One region of the Rhodoferax ferrireducens T118 genome, then DNA from elsewhere that is predicted to be linked to it. Evidence: predicted binding sites of a transcription regulator. Region 1 holds the regulator's gene; the other holds the start of a gene.

Region 1 (9,194 bases):
CATTCGGGCCACGGTGCGACTGGCACCGGCCGAAGCCATGCGCCCACCCGCTCCTGGTCTGTACAAACCGATGCTGATTGAGCGCTGGGGCTTGCAGCACTGGTTCTCCCCGGCGGTTCGCATGATTTTGCGCACCATGGAACGTCGCCCGCTGCGCACGGCGCTGACCGTCTTTGGTATCGCAGTCGCGATGGCGATCGTGATCACCGGTTCGTTCTGGCGCGACTCCATCGGGGGCTTGATGGACACGCAGTTCAATCAGGTTCTGCGTGGGGACGTATCGATCGGTCTGATCGAGGCCACGCCGACCCGCATCCAGCATGAAATGGCCAAACTGCCGCATGTCACGGCGGTGGAAGGAGTCCGCACGGTCGCCGCACGGCTGGTCAACGCCAATCACAGCTGGCGCGGCGCCATCCAGGGAAAACCTGAACAGCCCGAATTGCACCGTATCGTCGGTCTGGAGCGTCAGGTCTTCAAGCCGCCGCGCAGCGGATTACTCCTGACAGACCGCCTGGCCGATCGGCTCAAGGTCAAGCCGGGCGACACCGTGCGCCTGGAGTTTCTGGAAGGGCGGCGTGAGGCGCTGGACATCAACGTGGCGGGGGTCGTGACCGAGATGCTGGGGATGAACGCCTATATCGAAAGACACGCATTGAACGCCCTCCTTCGGGAGGGCGATATTGTCAATCAGCTCACCGTCGCCGTGGACCGTGGGCATGACGCAGAGCTATTGAACGAACTCAAAGAGCTGCCGCGGGTAGCGATTGCCGTCAGCAAGTCGGTCATGAAACGAAACATCGAGGAGGTCACCGCGCGCAACCTGATGGTGTTCAGCGGCATTCTGACCGCATTTGCCACCGTCATCGCCATCGGTGTGGTCTATAACAACGCCCGTATCGCGCTGGCGGAGCGGGCCTGGGAACTGGCCAGTCTGCGTGTGCTGGGATTCACCCGGGGCGAGGTGTCAGCCTTTCTGCTGGGCGAACTGGCGATTGAAATCGCGCTGGCCACACCATTGGGAATGGCACTGGGCTACTTTCTGGCATCGACCATTGTTGGCTTGATCAAGACGGATGAGTTTTATTTTCCTTTTGTGATCCACCCCGCCACCTACGCCTACGCTGTCCTGTGCGTGTTTGGCGCCGGCATTGTCAGCGCGCTGGTTGTGCGGCGCCGGGTGGATACGCTGGATCTGGTCGGTGTGCTCAAAACACGCGAATAGGAAAACTGGAGAAAGAATGAAAAGAAAAGTATGGATTGGGATCGTTGGCTTGCTGGTGCTGGCGCTCTTGGGGTGGGCCTTCATGCCGACCCCGGCAGAAGTCGAGATAGCGGCCGTGACCCAGGGACGGTTTGAACGTTCTGTGCAGGAGGACGGCAAGACCCGCCTGCGCGACCGCTATGTCGTCTCGGCGCCGCTGGCGGGTCGCGTGGCGCGCATCCTCCTCAAACAAGGCGATACGGTGATGCGCGACGCCCCCGTCGCGACATTCTGGCCCGTGGCCCCGGCACTGCTTGATGAGCGCACCCGCGCCGAGCAAAGTGCACGCATTGGTGCGATGCAGGCCTCGGTAGCACGGGCACAGGCCAACGTCGGGCGAGCCGGCGCGGCGCTTGACCAGGCGCAGGCGGAACTCAAACGCAGCGAAGCGCTTGCCCAACAGGGTTTTGTTTCACCCAACCAGAATGAAACCGGGCGACTTGCCGTGCGCCTGCGCGAGAAAGAGCTGGAAAGCGCGCGGCAAGAAGAGGCCGCCGCGCGCCATGAGTTGGAACAGTCACGCGTTGCCTTGCGCCAGTTCTCCCAGATCACGCCGGGTGGGCGGCAACGTGCCTATGACGTCAAGGCGCCCGTCTCAGGCAAGGTTCTGAAGGTGCAGCAGCAAAGTGAAGGCATCGTGATGGCTGGCACACCGATCATGGAACTGGGCGACCCGACCCAGCTTGAAGTGGTGGTGGATATCCTGACCGAAGATGCCGCGCAGATCAAGCCGGGCACCGCGGTGCAGCTCTCAAACTGGGGTGGACCCGACGTGCTGACAGGACAAGTTCGGCTCATCGAACCGGCGGCATTCACCAAAGTCTCGGCTTTGGGGGTGGAAGAACAGCGCGTCAATGCGATTATCGACATCACCTCGCCTCCCGAAAAATGGCAGGCATTGGGCGACGGGTTCAAGGTGGATGTGCGTGTGCTGGTCCAAGTCGTGGAAAACGCGGTCATGATTCCGGTCAGCGCCTTGTTTCCGGTTGGTGCCCGCTCAGGCCTTTTTGTGCTGGACAAGGGCCATGCTCGCCTGAAAGAGATTGAAGTGGCAGCACGCAACGGTGCCCTGGCCTGGGTCAAGACGGGGCTGACCAAGGATACTCAGGTGATCGTCTACCCGGACACCAAGCTCAAAGACGGCGACCGGGTCAAGACGCGTTGAAACCGGGCGCTCGGAGTCGGCAAAAAACGACTCGTCAAGGCGTTGCGCACCAGGGCGCGGCGTCGTGGGCATACGCCATCCACAAAGCCCAGACCGAACTGGCAGCCAATGCCAGACCGGCCAGGCGCACACCCCAATCGCCAGCCCCATTACCCCGCAAACGCAGCCATAACCAGGGACCCGCCATCATGGAGACACTGGTGCCTAAGGCAAACAAGGCCATTACCCAGGCGCCTTCAAGGGCATGGCCTGTCAAAGCGGCAACCAGCAGCGCCGAATAGAGCAAGCCGCAGGGCAAAAAAGTCCAGAGAGCGCCAATCACCAGTGGCGCACCCCGGCCCCGCCCGGCAGCCAGGGAGCGTGCACCAATCCATATTTTTTTGCCCGCCTGCTCCAGCCAAACCGGTTGCTGCGCTTTCCAGAGTAACAACAGGCCCAGCACCAGGGTTGCGACATGAAACAGCGTCCACACCGGGCGCAACGCGGCCGACTGCACCGTCAACCAGCCCAAACCCTGCATCGAGGCTGCCGCCAGCGACCCGAGTGCGGAATAGCCCAATACCCGACCGATCTGGAAGCTCCACATGGCTGAATTCTTGCGCGGGCCTGCTGCTTGCCCGATCCCGGCACAGGCAGCGCCACACATGGCAATGCAGTGCGGCCCTCCGGCCAGGCCCATCAACAAGGCGGTGACAGCCAGAGAGGATTGCATTGACCCGATCAGATAATCTTGGAAAACCGCGCGCGCGTGCGGTCGGTCTGCAAATAGCGATCAAACACCATGGCCACGGCGCGGACAAAAAACCAGCCCATGTCAGTGACCTGAATGCCGACATCGTCCACCGTGACCATGCCCTGATCCGCCAGCTTTTGCAGGGCTTCCATTTCAGGCGCAAAGTACTTGCGAAATTCGATCAGATGCGCCAACTCAATGGACTCGAACAGAACTTGCCCTTGGCACATGATGGCCATGATCACGGCGCGACGCAACAGGTCGTCACGCGTCAACGCCAAGCCGCGCACCACGGGGAAGCGCCCCTGATCCAGATAGTCGTAATACTCTTCCAGGGTCTTGGCATTCTGGCTATAGGTGGCGCCAATCCGGCCGATCGACGACACGCCAAGTCCAATCAGGTCGCAATCGGGTTGGGTGCTGTAGCCCTGAAAATTGCGATGCAGCCGACCTTGCCGCTTGGCAATCGCCAGCGAGTCCGTCGGCAATGCAAAGTGGTCCATCCCGACATAGACATAACCAGCACCCATAAAAGCGGCCATGGACCGCGCCAGCATGGCCACCTTGGCCGCACCGCTGGGAATCTCCACGGTCGGAATGCGGCGCTGGGGCTTGAAACGCTCGGGCAAGTGGGCATAGGCGTACAAGGCAATACGCTCCGGCCGCAACTCGACCACCTGCGCCAGTGTGCGGTCAAATGACTCCGGGCTTTGCAGAGGCAGGCCATAAATCAGGTCCGCATTGATGGAATCAAAACCGCGTTCGCGGGCGGCTGCCACCAAGGCAAAAACCTGTTCGGCCGGCTGCACACGGTGTACCGATTTTTGAACATCAGGGTCGAAATCCTGAATCCCAAAGCTCAAACGATTGAATCCCAACTCGGCCAAGGTATCGAGCCGCGACGCGTCGATGGTGCGCGGGTCCACCTCGATCGAGTATTCACCGCTTGGGGCGAAGGTAAAGTTGCGCCGCAACATGGCCATCAACTCGCGCAGCTCATCATCCGTCAAAAAAGTGGGACTGCCACCACCCAGATGCAATTGGGTCACCGTTTGTCCTACACCCAGTTGCTCCGTGTGCAAATCGACTTCGCGGCTCAGGTAGCGCAAATAAGGGCCGGCCCGATCATGGTGCTTGGTGATGATCTTGTTGCAGGCGCAGTAATAACACAGGGATTCACAGAAAGGGATGTGAACATATAAAGACAATGGCAGCGTCATGGCCGCCCCCCCAGCCCGCCGAAGCTTCAAGGCTTGGGTATAGTCCTCAACTGAAAATGCCTCAACAAAACGGTCCGCGGTGGGATAAGAGGTATAACGCGGTCCCGATACATCGAAACGACGGATGAGGTCTTCGGAAATTGGTTCAGCAACGGCTGTGTTCATGGAAATTCCTTGTCAATTTTGACAAATGTGCCTCAATAATTGAAATCGTCTCTTGACCTAGATTGAATCATAAAGAAGTGTAAGACCTAAAAAATTGACCCACATCAGGACAGGTCAATGATTAGTGCCAAAATGACATCATGAACCCTCACACCATCAAAGTCGCATGCTCAAACTGTAACTTGCGGGAGCTGTGCATGCCCTTGGGCCTGAGTGAAGAAGAACTCGATTTGATCGATGACATGGTCGCCGCGCGGCGCACGGTCAAGCGTGGCTCTCTTCTTTTTCGCAATGGCGAGAAGTTCACCAGCCTGTATGCCATTCGCACCGGTTTCTTCAAAACCTGTGTAGCCTCCGAGGATGGACGGGATCAGGTAACGGGCTTCCAAATGGCCGGCGAAGTCGTGGGTCTCGACGGAATCGTCAACGACTACCACACGTGCGACGCCGTTGCCCTGGAAGACGCTGAGGTCTGTGTCATGCCATTTGATCGTATTGAAGAGCTGTCACGCGCAGTCAATTCACTCCAGCGCCACGTCCACAAGATCATGAGCCGCGAGATCGTACGCGAGCACGGAGTGATGCTGCTGTTGGGCAGCATGCGCGCAGAGGAGCGTCTGGCTACCTTCCTTTTGAATCTGGTTCAGCGACTGCACGCCCGCGGCTTCTCGCAGTCAGAATTGATACTCCGCATGACGCGCGAAGAAATTGGCAGTTTTTTGGGTTTGAAACTCGAAACCGTGAGCCGCACATTTTCAAGATTCGCTGAAGAAGGCATCGTGGAAGTCAAACAACGTCATGTCCGCATCCTCAACACGGACGCGTTGAAGGATATTGTCAATCCAAAATCCGGTGCCGGAACAGCCTGAGAAAAACCGACTCAGCAGCGCCCTTGCTTGGAGCAGCTCTCCGGGCGTGCATTCGCCGGCAAAGGGCAGCGGTTGACTTCAAACGGCGACATCGACAGCAAGGTGGTCAAGCCACTGGCCAACATGGTGATGCCCCAAAAGACAAAAAACGCCATGGTGTAAACACCCTGACGGGAAAACCCGATGGGTTGCCCGAACCACTGCAGGTCCTGCGGATCGACCATTGCAAATACAAGCACTTCAAGCACACCAGCCACCAGAAAGGCAGGCCAGATAATCCACATTAAGCGTTGCGACAACATAATCGGGCGTCCTGTATTTCAGAGGTCATTACGTTCAAGGCCTATGGACAGCTTTGGAACCGGTGACAAAGCCAGTCTGCGCATGGTTACGGGCCTGCAGGGCTGGTGCCATGCTGGCAGCCTGCGCATCATCTCCCAATGTCTTGTTGATTTCAATCCCCTGGCGGTAATAGTCTTCGGTAATGACCGGATCAGGTCTCGTCACGGCAAGATACAAAGTAACAAAAGCGGCCACGACCACGATAGCCGGACCAGCCACGACCAGCCAAACATAGCCAAACTTCCACCAGGGTTCAGGAGATTTGAGGGTATCGTTTTTCATAAACTATCCTTATTGCGGCACCAAAAACACGGATTTTTCTGCATCATGGACATGCATGTCAATTGATTCAATTTCGAATTTGATCGGATGTGAGCCGGGCGGCGCCACTTCGGGTGGCAACTGGGTCCGCACCACCAGCCAGCGCGCCTGCGCTGCGGGTACCGTCAATTCGTTGTCCGAGGTTACTTCAAGCCCAGGTAGACCAGACACCGTGACTTTGAAGCGCTGATCCGTTTCAGTGGCGTTCATGACTTGCAGACGGTAGACGTTCTCAATCTTGCCCGCCTCGACCACGCGCGCCATGACACCGCGATCCCGGATCACATCAACCCTGAACGGTTTGCGCAGCGCCAGACTGGTCACCATCGCGATCACAATCGTCGCCAGAATGGCGGTGTAGACCAGAATGCGTGGGCGCAGCACGTGACGCAAGGTTTGCGACTGGGTCCAATGCTCCTGCATGGCGTGTTCGGTGGTGTACTTGACCAGGCCGCGTGCGTAACCCATTTTGTCCATCACTTCGTCACAGACATCGGCGCAGGCACCACAGCCGATGCACTCATATTGCAGGCCTTTGCGGATATCAATGCCGGTCGGACAGACCTGGACACACAGGCTGCAATCGACGCAGGCACCCAGGTTCAACTGGGCGGGATCGGCCTTGCGTGAGCGGGCCCCGCGGGGCTCGCCGCGCTCGGTGTCGTAGGTGACGATCAGCGTGTCTTTATCAAACATGGCGCTTTGAAAGCGCGCATAGGGGCACATGTGCTTGCAGACCTGCTCGCGCATGAAGCCGGCGTTGCCGTAGGTGGCGAAGCCATAGAAGAAGGTCCAGAACACTTCCCAGGAGCCCATGCTCATCTGCAGGAGGTCGACGCCATGTTGTTTGATCGGTGTGAAATAACCGACAAAGGTAAAGCCGGTCCAAAACGCCACGGCCAGCCACAGGAAATGCTTGGTGGATTTGCGCATGCCCCTGTCCAGCGACCAAGGCTGGGCGTCGCGGCGCAGGCGCGCTGAGCGATCCCCCTCGACCTTTTTCTCGATCCAGAGGAAAATTTCGGTATAGACCGTCTGTGGACAGGCGTAACCACACCACAGGCGCCCGGCCACTGCCGTAAAGAGAAACAGCGACAGGGCCGAGATGACCAGAATACCGGTGAGGTAGATGAAGTCCTGCGGGTACAGCACCAGGCCAAAGATGTAGAAGCGCCTGGAGGCCAGGTCAAACAGGACGGCCTGGCGCTGGCCCCACTCCAGCCAGGGCAGACCGTAAAAGATGATCTGGGTCAGCCAGACCATGCCCCAGCGCCAGTTGGAGAACAGGCCCGAGACACTGCGCGGATAAATCGTCTGGTGCGAGGCGTACAGGGAGAGCATGCCGTCATCCGCTGATTCGGGCGGACGCGGCGGCTCAAAGCCTTCTTGATGAACGATGGGGATGACCTTGTAATTGCCGAATGCCTTATTGTTCAACAGCGTACTTTCCGAGTGACTACCAGACTAATGATATAGAGCTTACTGAGCGGCGATACCGCCCTTGTTGGAAAGCCCCCAAACATAAGAAGCCAACACGTGAACCTGAGCCTCTGTCAACTTATCAGCCTGGGCGGGCATCTGGTTTGTCTTGCCCTCATTGATCATGGCAACAATGGCAGCCTCGCCATAGCCGTGCAACCAAATGTTGTCTGTCAAGTTGGCTGAACCAAGTGTCTGGTTACCCTTACCGTCGATACCGTGACAAGCGGCGCAGACAGCAAATTTTTCCTTACCGAGGGCTGCCTGAACAGAATCGTGTGGGCTACCAGACAGGCTCAACACATACTGTGCCAGGTTCTTGACATCTTCTGCCGTGCCGACAGCCGCTGCCATCGGTGGCATCACGGCAATACGACCCTTGGTGATGTCGGCTTTGATAATCTCCGGCGTACCGCCACCCAACCAATCGTTGTCAGTCAGGTTCGGAAAACCCTTGTTGCCGCGAGCATCAGAGCCGTGGCACTGGGCGCAGTTGTTCATGAACAAACGCTCACCAATAGCCATGGCCTGTGCATCTTTGGCCACGTCTTCGGGTTTCATGGCTGAAAATTTGGCATACAAGGGGGCGACCTCGGCATTGCCTTTATCGACCTCCGCCTGGTGTTGCCCAACGGACGTCCAGCCCAACTTGCCGCCATAAGTGCCTAGCCCTGGATACAGCGCCAGATAGATGAAGGAAAAAACAATCGTGATGACAAACAACCAGGCCCACCAGCGCGGCAGGGGGTTGTTCATCTCCCGCAAATCGCCATCCCACACATGCCCGGTAGTGTTATCGCTGGTCGACATGCCTTTGGACTTGCCGGTCAATATCAGCAGCAGCAAACAGGCCACGATACTGACGATGGTGATTCCGGCGACATATATCGACCAGAAATTGCTTGTAAAGTCGCTCATCTTTTATCCTCTTTTTTTATTGCAGTTCGTCAGTCTTGTTCAAAAGGTAGGTTCGCGGCTTCCTCGAAATCAGCCGCATTTCGGCGGGAGTAAGCCCACACAATGATGCCAATAAATGTGATGAAGCTAACCACCGTGGCCATCGAACGAAGGGTGTTGATATCGAGTTCCATACAAAATATCTCCCGTTTACTTGACCAAGGTTCCTAAAACCTGCAAATAGGCAATGACGGCCTCAACTTCTTTCTTGCCTCTCAACTCTTCCGATGACTTGGCTATTTGCTCATCGGTATAAGGCACGCCGACGATCCGCAATGCTTTCATGTGCGCCGGCATCGAATCCGCATCGACAGAGTCTCTGAGAAGCCATGGATAAGCCGGCATATTCGATTCAGGCACCAAATCCCGCGGATTGTTCAGGTGCGTTGTGTGCCACTTATCGCTGTACTTGCCACCGACGCGATGCAGATCAGGACCGGTGCGCTTGCTGCCCCATTGAAATGGATGGTCGTAGACAAATTCGCCCGCTACGGAATAGTGGCCGTAACGCAGGGTTTCGGCGCGGAACGGTCGAATCATTTGTGAGTGGCAGTTGTAGCAACCCTCTCGAGTGTAAATGTCACGCCCCGCCAACTGGAGTGCCGTGTAAGGCTGCAGGCCCTTGACCGGCTCAGTCGTGGACTTCTGGAAAAACAGCGGAACAATTTCCACCAAGCCA
Region 2 (9,194 bases), 1.4 Mb from region 1:
CGGCCGGTGAAGTCATGGTTTTTGAAGTCGCCGCCTGCGGTGTAGTTGTCGGCCCGGCTGGTGGCCCCGCTGTAGCTGATGTTGAATTGCTCCGTGGCGTAGGTGGCCGAAACGTTGGCGCCTCTTGCCTTGTTATTGCTGCGGTAAAAGGTGCCCACTTCGCCCTTGGTGATGGCGGCTTGCCCCGGTGCGGCAAATTCGGGTGCACGCGTCTGCGCAACAATGGTGCCGCCAATGGAATCACCACCCGCGCTCACTGGCGTGATGCCTGCATAGACCTTGAGCAGGCCCACCTGGGTCGGGTCGATGTAAGACAGCGCCGGATTCATGTGATTGGGGCAGGAAGCAATCAGGTCCATGCCATCCACCTTGATGCGCAAACGGTCATCAGCCAAGCCGTGGATCGCTGGCAGGCTGGACACGCCACCGGCGCCGTACAGGCTTAAGCCCGGTACGTCCTGCAAAAGGCTGGCCGTGTCGCTGGTGGCGGACAGTTTGGGCGCCAGGCTGGCCGGGTCAACGGCTGTGGCGCCCAGTGGCTGGCTGATATGGCTTGGGCTACCGGTGACAGTGATCGGGGCCAGCGTGAATGCGGCAAGGTCTGCCGCCAGCGCCGGGCCGCTCAGCAGGGCCAGTGTAGGCAGCGCCAGGGCCACGGCGCAAGTGAGTTGGCAAAGTCTGAATTGAGACATGATGAATAGGCTTTTTTTGTAATCAGTTTGTTTGGGTCGCGGACATGCCGCGGAGAAATCGACAGTGGCTTAATGCTGGTGTGGATCCTGCGCACTTGGCGCATCACGCGGCGTTTGCACCCACACCTTGACGGTCTGGCTGCCTGCGTGCTCGAAGTTCAGGGTCAAATCAAAGCGCTCACCGTCCTTGAGTGCTTGCTTCAGGCCGATCAAGGTCAACTGGTAGTCGCCTGTGTGGCGCAGCCGGGTGACGGTCTTGGGCGGCAGGACAATGGCTTCGACCTGCTGGCCTCTCAGGCCACTGGCATCGGGCTTGAGACGGTGCAACTCGACCCTCGCCGCCAATGGCGAGCTGGCGCTGAGCAGCCGGTCAGCCTGCGCGCCTGAGTTCTTGATGCCACGCAAGTAGGCATTGCCGTGCGGCTCGCCCGGGGCGCTGGGCACCGCATAAGGGTGATCAAGTTGCAAGTCGCCCTGGCTGACGCCATGTGCCTGAACCACGCTGGCAGTGCAAGCCAGGGCAGCCAGCAACAGGCTTGCCGACAGCAGACGGCGCGGGACGGCACGCGGTTTCTCAACGGCGACTGGTCGTCGCTCAAAAATTGGCATCACAAAACACTCCTGAATTTAAGACAAACCAGCCTCTAGCCCCCATCGGAACTATGTGAGACGCTATGAACTAAGTAGTGCAGGAGGTGTGTGGCGGGCCGCGCGGGTGCGCCGCCAGCATCGCTTGCTCGGGGAAGAAAAAAACCTGCCGGACCGTGGGCTCCACGGATTCGCCCAACACTGCGAAGAGGTGAACAAAGAAGTGGGGCGGAGGGGCTGCACGGTCTGTGAATAGCAGGCAAAACGGGCAATGATCTAGCGCAAGGGCAGATACCGGCCCGTCAGGGGTATCTGTCTGAAATTTGGTGCTGCCAGCCGCTTCAAGCCTGGCGTCTTGTGCAGACGCCAATGCCACCCAGCGCGGCCCGGCAAGGGTGCAGACCTCTACCAATGGCCTTATGTCGCCACGCGCCCAGACGATGGCGTGCGACAGCGTAGGCGCCAGCGGGCCCAGCACGGCCAGCCACAGCGCCAACGCCAGCGCCCACGGGCGACACAGCGTGTTCGCGTGGGTTGGGCGTGACATCAAATGCGGAAACAGGCTCAAGCCGGTTAACAGGCGCTCAGGGGGCCTTTTTGGCCGGCATGTTGCCATGCATGGAATGATCCATCGGCGCCTCTTTGCCATGCGCCATGCCAGCGGGGGCAACGGCCGCCACCGGCACCGTCAGCTCGACTTTGCTTTCCACCCCCTTGGCATCCTTGAACACCAGCGTCAAGGGCAGGCTGGTGCCGGCGACCAAAGCGGATTTCAAGTCCATCAGCATCAGGTGGTAACCGCCGGATTTGAGCGCCACGGCCTTGCCTGCGGGCAAGTCCAGCCCGCCCTTGACCTCGCCCATTTTCATGACGCCAGCGTCCATCGTCATCTCATGCACCTGACTGACGCCCGCCGCCGGGGTGGAGGCGCCGACCAGCCGGGCGCCCTCTTTGGCGGTGAGCGTCATGAAGGCGCCAGTGGCTTGCTGGCCCTTCACGGTGGCACGCACCCAGGCGTTTTCGACCTCAATGGCAGCAGCGTGGGCGGCGAAGGCGGCCGCGGCAAGGGCGACCGAGCTCATCAGTGTTTTGAATTTCATGGGATTTTCTCTATCAGGGTGTTAAAAAATCAAAGGGCAGCCGGAAGCGGCTGTCGGACGACGGGCAGGCCCGCGAGGCCGCCGCACAATATCAGTCAAATACGCTTGCAGCCCCCATGGAGCCTTCACAAGACGCTATTGTTTTTGATGAATTAAAGAGAAGCCGGCGGCCCGCGCGCGGGCAAGGGCGCGGCGCTCAGAACCGCGATGTGGGCGGCGGGAATGCCTTGCAGCACATAACCCAGCGCTTGCATCGGCTTCGCTGCCACATGTGCCAGGGGCGGCGGCGGCGCGCCGATGCCAACGCACAAGGGGCAATCCAGCGTGTGGCTGGCGGTCGGCTGGCTGCCGTCGTCGGTCTTCTGCAACAGCTTCATTCCGCCCGCACCCGAGCAGATCAGCTCCATCGCCTGCGGCTTGACCAGCGGCGAGGCAATCGCCGCTGCGACCGACATGACAAACCACACCAGCACGAGGCGGGCAAGAAGTCTGGCGTGGCGCAGCAGTTGCAAAGTTGACATCGGGCGCATTGTAGTGCCCGCTTTTTCAGCCTTCAGGCAACGTCTGCCGCTTGACGGTCATCAAACTTTGTATTGATTAGGCGGCGCATGATGACAACACATCGCCACGGAGGTTTTCTCATGACCCAAAAACTCAACACCACTTTTAAAGAACAGTTGCTGGCCCAGCGCGCCAGCCTGCTGGCGCAGCTCAGCGACCTGCGCGGCGGCACGGTGGGACGTGCCGAGGCATCCGCCGAGCATTTTGGCCAGAAGGAAGATTCCACCGCGCAGGAGAGTAGCGCACGCGAGCTTGAATTTGCGCTCGATGCGCGCGACAGCGAGGAGCTTGACCGCCTGGACGCCGCCCTGCGCCGGATTGAGGACGGCAGCTACGGTTTGTGTGTCGACTGTGGCGTTGGGATTCCGGCCGCCCGGCTCCACGCAGCACCGGACGCGCTGCGCTGCATCGCCTGCCAGGAGAAGCTGGAAAAAGCCCAGGCCCGACAGGCCTGATATCCTGCGGGGGCCATGAATTACACCTTTGCCTCGGCCACCATCCTGCTGATCCTGATCACCGACCCGATTGGCAACATCCCTATCTTTGCCAATGCGCTCAAGCATGTGGCGCCCGAGCGGCGTCCCTGGGTGATCTTGCGGGAGGTGTTGATTGCATTTGTGCTGCTGCTGACTTTCATGTTTGTCGGCGGCGGCTTTTTGCGGGTGATGAACTTGAGCGAGCTGTCGCTGCAAATTGGCGGCGGCGTGATTCTGTTCCTGATCGCACTGCGCATGATTTTCCCGCCGCCCAAGTCCGATGCGACCGAGGAGCTGCACGAACCGCTGATCGTGCCGCTGGCGATTCCGGCCATCGCCGGGCCGTCGGCGCTGGCCACGGTGTTGCTGCTGGTGTCGCAGGCACCCGAACGGCGCATGGAATGGATTGCCGCGCTGTGCGTCACCATGGCCGTGAGCGCGGTCGTGCTGGTGCTGGCCGAACGGATTCAGCGCGTGGCCGGTGACCGCTTTGTGGTGGCACTGGAGCGCCTGATGGGCCTGGTGCTGGTGGCGGTGTCGATCGAGATGATGCTGCGCGGCGTCAAGACCTTTGCCGGGCAATTGGCGAGCGCTTGAGCTTGCGCGCCGGCCGCCACCCTGTCAAAGCGGTGCAGCGGCTTTTTCCAGCGGCACGATTTCCTGCTCAATGGCGCCAAACACGCTCTGGCCGTCGCGGCCCTTCATCTCGATGCGAATGGTGTCGCCAAATTTCATGAACTCGGTCATGGGCTGGCCGTCCTGCATGATTTCCAGCGCGCGTTTGTCGGCGATGCAGCTGTAGCCGTGGCTCGCATCGGTGTTGCTGACAGCGCCCGCGCCGACGATGCAACCGGCGCGCAGCCGGCGCGTCTTGCACAGGTGCGCAATCAGTTGCCCGAAATGAAAGCGCATCTCCGGCCCGGCCTCACACAAACCCACTTTGCGGCCGTTCCAGCTCGATTGCAGCGTCAGATCCAAACGGCCCTGGGCCCAGGCTGTCCCCACTTCGTCGGGTGTCACCGCCACCGGGCTGAAGGCGGTGGCCGGGCGGCTCTGCAGCGGTCCAAGACCTTGCGCCAACTCGGCCTGCATCAGCTGGCGCAAACTCAGCGCGTTGCTCAGCAGCAGCAGCCGAATGCCGTCGAGCGCCTGGGCCGGGCTGGCGCCCAGGCGCACGTCGCCGGTGATGATGGCCACCCCGGCTTCGAAATCGATGCCATCGGCCTCCCTGGCACAGTGCACCTCGTCACACGGACCCAAAAAATCGTCGCTGGCGCCCTGGTACAGCACCGGGCTGCCGGCTGTGCTGGCCGGGCCTTGCAAAGCAGCCGGATTGCGGTAAACCGACCCATTTACCCATTGGTAGGCACGCGGGAGCGGCGCCATGCATTGCCGCGGATCAAACGGGAAGGCGTGGCGTGCCAGGCCGGCACTGGCGCTGCTGTCGCGCGCACGGTTGAGCGCGTCATACAAGTCCTGCAACTGGGGCGAGAGGAAGTTCCAGTCGTCGAGCACCTGCTGCAACTGGTGCGCGATGCCGGTCGCATAATGGGCAATGCTCAGATCGCGCGCGACGACGACCAGCTGGCCATCGCGTGAGCCGTCTTTGTAAGTGGCAAGTTTCATGGGGAATACGGCTTAATGGCAGGTGTAAATTCTGTATTTTCGTTCAAGGTGATGGCAGCTATCACAGTCGCCGTGCTGTGGGCGCACCTGGCCGCCTTGCAGGCCAGCCCGATGGCCCTGCGCCCGAGCCAGGCCGAACCTGCCCCGCGGGCGTTCATCACCCGCTCGATTGAACCGGTCGCACCCCAAATGGCAGCGCCAGCAGGCGCGCACACGGCTGCGACCGTAGCGCCGCCGCCGCGCCAGCCTGCCCAACCCAGTGCAGGCCGGTCAGCGCCACCGCCCGCCTCAGGCCGGGCGCCAGCAGCCACGCCGATGCCACCCCCCCTGGAGGCGGTTTCACGCCAGGCGCAAGACGCCGCGGCGCAGGCGCCACCCGACGCGAGCGCGGATCAACTGGCTTTGGCGCCAGGCGCGCCGCCCCCGCCACGCGACTCCACACTGGCGGCCGCTGCCGACAAGCTGCCCGGCTCGGTGCATCTGAAATACCAGGTGCTGGCCAACAAATTCCCCTATCGGCTTAACGCCGATCTGCTGTGGCAGCAAACCGGCGACCAGTACGCGGCCCGGCTGGAAATCAGCGCTTTCGGCCAGGCGCGTGTGCAAACCAGTCGCGGCCAGATCACGCCCCAGGGTTTGGCGCCGCTGCGCTTTTCCGACAAGTTCCGCAGCGAGGTCGCCGCCCACTTCAATCGGGCGCAAGGCAAAGTCACTTTCAGTGCCAACACGCCGGACGTGGCGCTGCTGGCCGGTGCCCAGGACCGCTTGAGCGTGCTGGTGCAACTCGCCGCCATGTTCGCCAGTGCCCCGCAAAGCTACCCGCGAGGCAGCACAATCACAATCCAGACCATCGGGCCGCGCGCTGCCGATCTCTGGCGGTTTACCGTGGGCGAGCCGGAAGCACTCGCCCTGCCGGGTGGCCCGCAAGCTACCTTGAAACTGTTGCGCAACCCGCGCGAGGCGTTTGACCAGAAAGTCGAACTGTGGCTGGCGCCAGCGCTGGACTATTTGCCGGCCCGCATCCGCATCACGGAATCCAACGGTGACTATGTCGACCAGCAGTGGCTGGTGACCGAGCCGCAAACCTGACCCTTGAAAAAACCTGCTCCCCCGCCACCTGTAGGGCATAGACGTTTAAGGGATAATTCTTGCCATGCACACGCTTTACGACTCTGACACCTACTCTGTGACGCACATGCTGGCCAATGCGGTGGCCACCGATGCAACGCCAGACGTGAGCCTCGATCGCACGGAGCCGGTGCGAATTGTGCCCACGCTGGCACGCCACGGCTTCGAGATTGTGGACAAACGCGCCAACAAAGAGGTCTATCTGGACGGCTCCTGGGCGGAACTGTTCCAGCAGCACATCTCGGCCTGGCAGCAAAACACCCCGACCCAGGAAGAGGTGGAAGACACGCTGGAGCAATATGCCGAGCTGGCGCAAAACCCGGTGCTGGTGCACTGAAGCCACGCCGCGCCCGCTGCCAATCGGCCTCGAACCATCGGTTTTTGGGGTGGCTGCCAGACCTCTCGCGGCGCTGGTGGCCGTGTTGGCATTGCTGGGCTGCACCACACTGAGCCCGTCCGCAGCGCCAAACGGCCTTGAGCCCATCAGCCAACTGCAGCAGCTACTGCCCGCTGACGCCATTTTTTTGGGTGAGCAGCATGACGTACCCGAGCATCAGCAAATCCACCGCGCCGTTGTAGAAGCGTTGGCCGGCCAGCAGACACTGGCCGTGCTGGCGCTGGAGATGGCCAGCCAGGGCCAGTCCACCGAAAAACTGGGATCAGACGCCAGTGAAGACACCGTGCGCGCAGCCCTGCACTGGAACAATGAAGGCTGGCCCTGGTCGGCTTACGGCCCGGCGGTGATGGCGGCTGTACATGCGGGCGTGCCGGTAGTCGGCGCCAATCTGCCGTCTGCACGTGTGCGCGCGGCCATGACAGAGAGCGGATTGGACGCACTTTTGTCGGGCCCGGCGCTGCAGGCGCAACAGGAAAAGGTCCGCGTGGGTCACTGCAATCTGCTGCCCGAGAGCCAGATTGCCCCCATGACGCGGGTCCAGATTGCGCGCGATGTCGCCATGGCCCAAACCGTCGCGCGGGCGGCGCTGCGCGGCAAAATCGTGCTCTTGCTGGCCGGCGGCGGCCATGTGGATCGCAGCCTGGGTGTGCCGCTGCACCTGCCACCGGACTTGACGGTCAAAACGGTGCTTCTGCAGGCCGGGCCGGCCTTCGAAGAGACGGAAAGTGCAGACAATTTTGACCAGATCTGGCCTACCGGAGCGGCGCCCGTCAAGGACTATTGCGCCGACTTCAGCCAGCAGCGCAGTGCGGCAGCCGCTGCATCCAGGTCGAAAAAAGAGCCCTGAGCCCTGCGACAATCGGCCGCATGAATCCTGTTTATATATTGACTCTCTCCTGCCCGGACCGCTTGGGGCTGGTGCATGCGGTGTCCGGCTTCTTGCTGGAGCGCGGCGGCAACATTGAAGAAGCGGCGCAGTACAACGACCAGGACACCGGTCTGTTCTTCATGCGGGTGCAGTTTGCCTGCGCCCAGCTGACGCATGAAGACCTGACACTGCAACTTAAAGCGTTTGCCCAGCCCTTCGAGATGCAATGGCGCCTGCACGCGCGCGCACAGCCCATACGCACCGTGATCATGGTCAGCAAAGAAGGCCACTGCCTGAACGACCTGCTGTTTCGCTGGAAAAGCGGCCTGCTGCCCATCGACATTCGCGCCATCATCTCGAACCACCGCGAGTTCTACCAACTCGCCGCCAGCTACAACGTGCCGTTTCATCACCTGCCGATCACGGCCGCCACCAAGCCACAGGTCGAGGCCCGGCAGTATGAAATCATCCAGACGGAAGCGGCCGAACTGGTGGTGCTGGCGCGCTACATGCAGGTTTTAAGCGACGATCTGTGCCGCAAACTGTCCGGCTCGGCCATCAACATCCACCACTCGTTCCTGCCCAGCTTCAAAGGGGCCAAACCCTATTACCAGGCGCATGACCGCGGCGTGAAACTGATTGGCGCCACCGCCCACTACGTGACCGCCAACCTGGACGAAGGCCCGATCATTGAACAGGACGTGGCGCGCGTCGACCACAGCAAGACGGTGGAAGACCTGACCACGCTGGGCCGTGACACCGAAAGCCAGGTGCTGGCGCGGGCCGTCAAGTGGCACAGCGAACACCGGGTGCTGATCAACGGTCACAAAACCGTGATTTTCAAGTAAGCGCCACCACAGCCGCTGTGGGCGCGGGCCGGCTCAGGCGCCTGTGCCCGACGGGCGCTGCGTGTAGTGCGCCTGGCGTTTTTGCAGAAAAGCCGCAATACCTTCCTGGGCGTCCGGTGTCATGGCGGCCGTCGCCATCAACTCGCAAGCCAGCGCGTACGCCTGCGCCTGCGGTAAGCCAACCTGCTGGTAAAAACCCTGCTTGCCCATCGCCTTGGACAGCGCGCTGCCCCGGGTGGCGCGGGTGATCAAATCCAGGGTGGCGGCATCAAGCTGATCGGCCGGCACAGCGCGGTTGATCAGGCCCCACTGGGCGGCCGTGGCGGCATCGATCACATCGCCCGTTAACGCCATCTCCAGCGCCCGTTTGCGACCGATATTGCGGGCCACCGCCACCAGCGGCGTATGACAAAACAAGCCCCCCTTGCCGCCCGGAATGGCAAAGCCAGCGGTGTCGGCCGCGATCGCCAGATCGCAACTGGCCACCAGTTGGCAACCGGCCGCCGTGGCCAGCGCGTGCACCCGGGCAATCACCGGCTGCGGCATCGCCTGGACGGCGTCCATCATCTCGGTGCAAACACCAAACAGCTCGCGTGCCTGCGCCAGCGTGGCACCGGCCATGTCGCCAAAGTTATGCCCGGCGCTGAAGACCGGTCCGTTGGCCGCCAGAATCACGCCCAGGGCGTCGCTCTGCGCCACGGCGCGCAGGGCCTGTGTCAACTCCCGCATGACGGGCATGGCCAGCGCGTTGCGCTTCTCGGGGCGATTCAGCGTGAGGGTGGTGATGGGGCCGCTGGATGTGACCAGCACATGTTCGTAGTTCATACCGGCATTGTGGCCGTCCGGCCAGGTCTACGCAAGCGGCGGCTGGCGGGCCATGGCTTCACCCAGCCGAATCGCAGCACCGGGC

The links. Region 1 encodes FNR, which switches genes on or off when oxygen is low (the NO sensors DNR and NnrR bind a similar motif). Its sites were predicted from a motif close to TTGATNNNNATCAA; they were not measured.
Region 2: a site for FNR is predicted at 2,952-2,965, ahead of RFER_RS03055 (TraR/DksA family transcriptional regulator). Genes of this name have one in related genera too.

Annotation. Positions count from the first base shown of each region.
Region 1 is NC_007908.1:2,075,423-2,084,616, reverse strand. Features, by position in the region: gene RFER_RS09810 (FtsX-like permease family protein) at 1-1,225, shown strand, start outside; gene RFER_RS09805 (efflux RND transporter periplasmic adaptor subunit) at 1,242-2,429, shown strand; gene RFER_RS09800 (sulfite exporter TauE/SafE family protein) at 2,464-3,141, opposite strand; gene hemN (oxygen-independent coproporphyrinogen III oxidase) at 3,150-4,547, opposite strand; gene fnr (fumarate/nitrate reduction transcriptional regulator Fnr) at 4,688-5,416, shown strand; gene RFER_RS09785 (hypothetical protein) at 5,428-5,718, opposite strand; gene RFER_RS09780 (FixH family protein) at 5,753-6,040, opposite strand; gene ccoG (cytochrome c oxidase accessory protein CcoG) at 6,050-7,516, opposite strand; gene ccoP (cytochrome-c oxidase, cbb3-type subunit III) at 7,559-8,476, opposite strand; gene RFER_RS09765 (cbb3-type cytochrome oxidase subunit 3) at 8,506-8,649, opposite strand; gene ccoO (cytochrome-c oxidase, cbb3-type subunit II) at 8,666-9,194, opposite strand, start outside.
Region 2 is NC_007908.1:633,181-642,374, reverse strand. Features, by position in the region: gene RFER_RS03080 (TonB-dependent receptor) at 1-692, opposite strand, end outside; gene RFER_RS03075 (copper chaperone PCu(A)C) at 762-1,301, opposite strand; gene RFER_RS03070 (DUF2946 family protein) at 1,372-1,827, opposite strand; gene RFER_RS03065 (copper chaperone PCu(A)C) at 1,865-2,380, opposite strand; gene RFER_RS03060 (DUF2946 family protein) at 2,533-2,910, opposite strand; gene RFER_RS03055 (TraR/DksA family transcriptional regulator) at 3,022-3,396, shown strand; gene RFER_RS03050 (MarC family protein) at 3,412-4,014, shown strand; gene RFER_RS03045 (fumarylacetoacetate hydrolase family protein) at 4,039-5,043, opposite strand; gene RFER_RS03040 (DUF3108 domain-containing protein) at 5,095-6,132, shown strand; gene RFER_RS03035 (BTH_I0359 family protein) at 6,197-6,508, shown strand; gene RFER_RS03030 (ChaN family lipoprotein) at 6,558-7,415, shown strand; gene purU (formyltetrahydrofolate deformylase) at 7,436-8,284, shown strand; gene RFER_RS03020 (enoyl-CoA hydratase-related protein) at 8,318-9,109, opposite strand; gene asd (archaetidylserine decarboxylase) at 9,137-9,194, opposite strand, start outside.